DNA from 2 places in the Delftia sp. WSY_16 genome. Region 2 is predicted to be linked to the other one. Evidence: riboswitches for the same ligand, from Rfam matches in the RefSeq annotation. Region 2 holds a riboswitch; the other holds the start of a gene.
The links. A riboswitch is a leader RNA that binds a small molecule or an ion and turns the genes downstream of it on or off. The one in region 2 is predicted to bind cobalamin.
Positions count from the first base shown of each region.

Region 1: linked by a shared signal. The riboswitch ahead of ACF8O7_RS21700 (TonB-dependent receptor domain-containing protein) and the one ahead of ACF8O7_RS15920 (TonB-dependent receptor) in region 2 are both predicted to bind cobalamin.

Region 1 covers NZ_JBICKS010000040.1:440,943-444,014, forward strand. The annotation lists gene ACF8O7_RS21700 (TonB-dependent receptor domain-containing protein) at 1-1,344, opposite strand, end outside; cobalamin riboswitch at 1,414-1,641, opposite strand; gene ACF8O7_RS21705 (hypothetical protein) at 1,737-2,126, shown strand; gene ACF8O7_RS21710 (helix-turn-helix transcriptional regulator) at 2,152-2,343, shown strand; gene ACF8O7_RS21715 (sulfite exporter TauE/SafE family protein) at 2,353-3,072, opposite strand, start outside.
Region 2 covers NZ_JBICKS010000030.1:111,135-114,206, reverse strand. The annotation lists gene ACF8O7_RS15930 (YbaK/prolyl-tRNA synthetase associated domain-containing protein) at 1-330, shown strand, start outside; gene ACF8O7_RS15925 (CHAD domain-containing protein) at 388-1,269, shown strand; cobalamin riboswitch at 1,324-1,608, shown strand; gene ACF8O7_RS15920 (TonB-dependent receptor) at 1,737-3,072, shown strand, end outside.

The DNA of each region.
Region 1 (3,072 bases), on a different contig from region 2:
CGCCTGGCCCGTGAAGCGTTCGTACAGCGTGGGAGTTCTGAAAGCCGTGCCGGCCGATGCCACCCAGCGCCAGCGCTCGTCGATCTGCAGGCCGTAGCCCAGGCCGCCCGTGGTCTTGTTCTGCTGGTCGCGCACCTGGTCGTGGCGCAGGTTGGCGTCGAACTGGTGGCGTCCCTCGGTCAGGCGCCAGCCGGCCGACAGGGAGTTCTGCACGCGCCGGCTGTCGGTGTTCTGCGTCCAGGCGTATTGGGTGTCCAGCTTGTCCTCGCGGCGCTCCAGGTCGATGTTGAAACGGTGCTGGCCCAGCGTGAACAGGTTCTGCAGCAGGTAGTTGGTGGAGCGGCCCTTGGCGCTTTCGGGCGACTGGGTGTGGCGGTCGCTTTGGCTGTCGGTATGGGAGATCTGGACCACGCTTTTGTATATGGCGTTCCAGCCGGCCTGCCAGCGCAGGCTGCCGGTGGTGTTCTTGACCACGTCGTAGTCGTCGAACGGCGGCGGGCTCTGGTCGTAGTGGGTGCGCAGGCGGCTGTGCAGCAGGCTGGCATCGATCTGGTGGATGCCCGTTTTGTAGCCCGCGTTCAGGCCCAGTGAGGTGTTGCTGTAGCCATCCTTGTCCGGGTTGGGCGAGAAGGTGTTGCCGGGGTAGACGTCGAAGCCGTCACTGCGTTCGTCAGCCAGGTTCAGCCCGTAGGTGAAGCCGTTGGCACCGCCCTGAAATCCCGTGGCCAGCTTGCTGGTGCCCTGGTTGCCTATGCCGGCCTCGGCATAGGCGCGGGTCTGGCCGTCCGCCCGCTTGGTGAAGATCTGGATCACGCCGCCCATGGCGTCTGAGCCATAGATGGCTGCGGCCGGGCCGCGCAGCACTTCGATGCGCTCGATCTGCGCCAGCGGCAGGGTGGACCAGACCGCGCCACCCTGCAGCTCCTGCGAGCTGTAGCGCACGCCGTCGATGAACACGGCAGTGTGCTGGTTGCTGGTGCCGCGCAGGTAGACCGAGGTGACCTGGCCCGGCCCGCCGTTGCGGTTGATCTGCACGCCCGGCACCTGCACCAGCAGGTCGGCCACGCCCGTGGCGCCGCTGCGGGCAATGGTCTCGGCGTCGATCACGGTCATGTCGGCCGTGACGGTGCGCAGGGGCTGTTCGCTGCGCGAGGCGGTGACGACCACGGTATCGAGCTGGGAGGTCTGTGCGCGCTGTGCCTGTTGTGCCTGTTGTGCCTGTGCATGGGCCTGGCAGGCCAGCAGCGAGGCCGCAGCCAGGGCGGACAACGTGCGCAGTACGGGGAACGCCGAGGGCGAGCGAAGGGCGGCGCCAGGGGCGCGCGCGAGGGCGAGGGTGTGCATGGATGCGAGCCAGTTGCGCGCCAGCGACCCCGCCGGCACGGAAACCACAAAGACCGGCTGCGCTGCATGCGCGGCCGGCCGCCTGTTGGCCGGTATCCAGACTGGTGACGCACTCGCCAAGGCCTTCCCGGGCTGTACGCCCAGTGGCACGGGTTTGGCGGGGGCCGGTGCCATGCACGCGGCGTTTCACTCACTGTTGCGGGGGCAGTACATGCGGGCGGCTTTATCTGGCCGCCCCATGTTTCCCGTTTAACCGCAGCCCCTGGGGCTGCTGGCACCAACGGCGGCGATTGTACGGCGGGGCGTTCAGTGCCGATGTAAAGCTTGCTTGACATGCCCGCGGGTGGCATCGCACAATGTCAAGCATCCTTTACACATTGCGAGAGACTTCCATGAATCAAACAACGGTCACCAACCGCCGCTACCAGAAGGAGCTGGGATTTGCGCTGCTGCTCTACATGGCGCTGCTTGTGGGGGCGCTTTTGCTCAGCGCCGACATGCGGGCCGGGGCCCTGCGCACGGCCCTGCTGCTCAGCCCCATGCTGGCATTTGCGCTGGCCGTGCGGGCCATCGTGCGCCTGGTGCGCGATACCGACGAGTTCCTGCGCAAGTCCATGCTGGAGCAGTTGGCGATTGCGGCGGCGGGTACGGCGGGCCTCACCTTCACCTACGGATTCCTGGAAATGGCAGGTTTTCCCAAGCTCAGCATGTTCATGGTGTGGCCCTTGATGGGTGCGCTCTGGGTGGCGGCTTCGGTGGCCCACTGGCTGCGCAGCCGATGAGCTGTTCCGCCAAAGTGCCCCGCCCATGAAAAACATCATCCGTGAACTGCGCGCCGAGCGCGGCTGGAGCCAGGCTGCGCTGGCGGACCTGCTGGGCGTGTCGCGCCAGACCGTGAACGCGATCGAGACGGGCCGCTACGACCCCAGCCTGCCGCTGGCATTCGCCATTGCCCGGGTGTTCGAGACCCGGATCGAGGCGATCTTCCAGGAGGGTTGAGCGCAGCGCTCAGGCCACGATCATGACCAGCAGCACCAGGCCCAGCAGGGCCAGGTAGGCCTTGGCATGCAGGGCATCGGGAATGCGGCCGATCAGCGGTGCCGCCAGCCTGATGCCGGTCCACGATCCGACCGTCAGCAGCGCAAAGGCCTGCAGGTCCACATAGCCCACATGCCAGGGGCCCAGCCCCGCGCCCTGCGATGCCAGCATGTAGGCGGCGGTGCCCGCCACGGCCATGGGCAGGGACAGCGGGCTGGCCATGGCCGTGGCGGCCGCCATGCTGGCGCCGCGCCGGCGCATCAGCGGTACGGTCATCACGCTGCCGCCCACGCCCAGGAAGGCTGCAATCGCGCCAATCGCCAAGCCTGCGATGGCGGCGGGCCTGCGGCCCATGGGCTGCAATTGGGCGGCGGTGCCGTGCACGAAGCCCGGGCGCAGCAGCGCGTCGGCGATGGTCAGGGCCAGGTAGGCGATGAAGGCCCAGCGCACCCATTCCCCGCTGATCCAGGTGGCGGCCGCCGCGCCTGCCACGGCGCCGGCCGCGATGAAGCCGGCCAGCGGCCGCACCTGATCCCAGGGCAGGGCGCCCGCGCGGTGCTGGCGCAGCGTGGCCATGGAGGCGCCAAAAATCATCACGCAGGTGGAGGTGGCCACGGCAATGTGCATGGCAGCCTGGCCAACGGCGGAGTCCGCGCCGTGGATGGAGGTCAGCAGCGCATAAAGCAGCGG
Region 2 (3,072 bases):
GCGGGCGATCCCCAGCTGTTCCTGGCCGTGCTGCCCGGCGACCGCAAGCTGGACTTCAAGCGCCTGGCCCAGGCCGTGGGCGTGCGCAAGGCCACGCTGGCCTCGCCAGAGGAGGCCCAGGCCGCCACCGGCTGCGTGATGGGATCGGTGCCGCCGTTCTCCTTCAACCCGCAGGTGCGCCTGGTGGTGGACCCGGCACTGGTGGAGCGCTTTGCCGAGATCGCCTTCAATGCGGGCCGGCTGGACCGCTCCATCGTGCTGGACTCGGCCGACTATGTGCGCATTGCCCGGCCCGCGCTGCACAGCCTGAGCGGGGATGGCGCCGATTGACCCGGGGGCCGGGCGGTGCCCACAATCGCAGCAACGCCCGCACATCCTCTCCTGACCATGACCACCCCTGCCAGGCAGTTCCCCGACCGGCCCGATGCGGCCGGCTTTGTGCGTGCGGCGCTGGCTGCCGCACTGGCCCAGGTGCAGTCGCATATGGATGCCGTGGACGCCGGCAGCGGCGAGGCCGAACGCATCCACCAGCTGCGCGTGGCCCTGCGGCGCCTGCGCACCCTGCTGCGCGAATGCGCAGGGCTGGCGCCCGGCATGCGCGCCGAATGGGATGCCCCGCTGGCCCTGGCCTTTGCGCGCCTGGGCACGCTGCGCGATGCCGGCACCCTGGCCGACGTGGTGCGGCCGCTGCTGCAGGACGCCGATGCGCCCTTGTGCGATTGGGCCGTGCCGGATGCCGGGCAGGCCGACGCGGACGCGGCCGCTGCGGTCCGCGAGCCGCAGTTCCTGCAAACGCTGGCCGAGATCCATGCGCTGGCGCAGGCGCCTGCAGGCAAGCGGCAGCCCGGCCTGGTCAGCCTGTCCGCCGCAGGCACGCGCAAGTACCTGGCACGGCGGCTGGCGCGCCTGCACCGCCAGGTGCTGCGCGACGGCCGGCAGTTCGACCGCCTGCCGCTGGCGCAGCAGCACCGCGTGCGCAAGCGGCTCAAGCGCCTGCGCTACCTGGCGGACTTTGCGCGGGAATTCGCGCCCGGAATGTGGCCCGGCAAAAAGGGCCGGCGCTTTGCCGAGGCGCTGGTGCCCGCCCAGGACGCGCTGGGCCTGCACAACGACATGGCCGTGGCGGCCGCGCTTTTTCGTGACGAGGCCGGCACGGATCCGCGCGCCTGGTTTGCCGCCGGCTACCTGCAGGCCCGCCTGGCCACCAGCGCGCGCAGCAGCCGCCGCGCGCTGCGTGCGCTGGCCCGCGTGTCGGGCTTCTGGGCCTAGACCGCATCAGCGATAATCCGCCGCTGGCGCACCGCCGCAGCCCCTGGGCCGTGGCGGTGCGCTGTTGCTGAAGGTGCCCCATGCCGCTTGCCGGCCAGGGGTTCAACGGGAAGCAGGTGCGCGATGCCATCGAGGTGGCCGCTCGCAATGCCTGCGCTGCCCCCGCAACGGTCAGCGGAATACAACTCCCCACGCTGGCGCGCCACCCACCGGTTGCGCGCCGCAAGCCACTGTGTCTGGACGGACATGGGAAGGCGGGGATGCCTGCTGCAGCGCGCCCACGATGCGCGCCGCAGCGTTCCGCAAGCCCGGATACCGGCCTTCTGCATTGCTTTCGGACGCCGCGGGAGTGCGCCTGTCCGGTCCGGCCCCAGCCTGCGCTGGCGTGGCCGGCTCCGGCGTGCGCGCCGTGCGGCGTGGTTCAGACGATAGGCCCCACGGGTGACTGGGGCAGTTGGATTCAACGCATGCGCTTCGCTTCTTTGGCCGCCGATTGTTCCGGCCCCTTTCCCCTTCCTCCCTTCCTGCGCCCGGCCACCGCTGCGGCCGTGCTGGCCTGCTGCGCCGCGGCGGCCGGCGCCGCACAGGAACCGGCGGCCGGTAAAGCCGGTGCATCCGCCGACGATGCGCTGGACGCCGTCTTCGTGACCGCCACGGCGCGGCCCGAGGCGCGCAGCCGCATCGCGGGCACCACGCAGACCATCGACCGCGAGGCCATAGAGCGCTCCAGCGCGCGCTCGGTCACCGACCTGCTGGCCGAGAACGCCGTGGGCTTTCTCAGCGAATGGACGGCGGCCCAGACCTCGATGAACCTGCGCGGCGCCTCCACCGACGGCCAGGGGCGCGACTTCCGCAGCCAGGTGCTGGTGCTGGTCAACGGCCGGCGCGCGGGCACGGCCAACCTGTCCAAGCTCAGCCCCTCGGATGTGGAGCGCATCGAGATCGTGCGCGGCCCGTCCTCGGTGATCTACGGCAGCCAGGCCATGGGCGGGGTGGTCAACATCATCATGAAGACGGGAGCGACCGCACCCGGCACGCGCGCCCAGGTCCAGGCCGGTTCATGGGACCTGTGGCGTACCGATGCGCAGACGGCCGGCGCCAATGACCGCTTCGACTGGTACTTCGGCGTGAGCGCAGGCGGGCGCGGCGACTACGAGTCGGGCGACGGCGGCACGCGCATGGAGAACACGGGCTGGAAGCGGCGCGGCGCCAGTGGCGCCCTGGGCTGGCAGCTGCACGAGCTGCACCGCGTGGAGCTGCAGCTGCGCACGGACGGCATCTACAACGCGGGCTTTCGCGGATCGGGCGCCAACATCTACAGCCGCGACAACCGCAGCAACCGCTCGCTGGACCTGACCTACGAGGGCGCGCTGCCCGGCCAGCGCCTGAGCTGGACGACCCACCTCTACAGCCTGGTCGATACCGATGAGTTCAACTGGGCCTCGCCCGTGATCCGCTCGGGCAACAGCGCCGTGCCCGGCACGGCGCGCGACTACAACCACCGCCAGCTGGACGCCACGGGCCTGCGCTTTCAGCCGCGCCTGCGTGTCAGCCAGACCAATGACCTGCTGATGGGCTTTGACTGGGAGCGCAGCAAGCTGCGCTCCGACCGCCTGCGCGTGGCCATGCCGGGCGGCCCGGCGGGCCAGGTTGCGCCCTACGACAACAACCAGACCGAGCAGGTGCACGCGCTGTACGTCGAGGACGCGCAGACCCTGTTCGACGACCGCCTCACGCTGCGCGCCGGCCTGCGCAAGACCTGGGGCACGACACGCTTCGACGAGACGCCCAACCTGGCCCTGG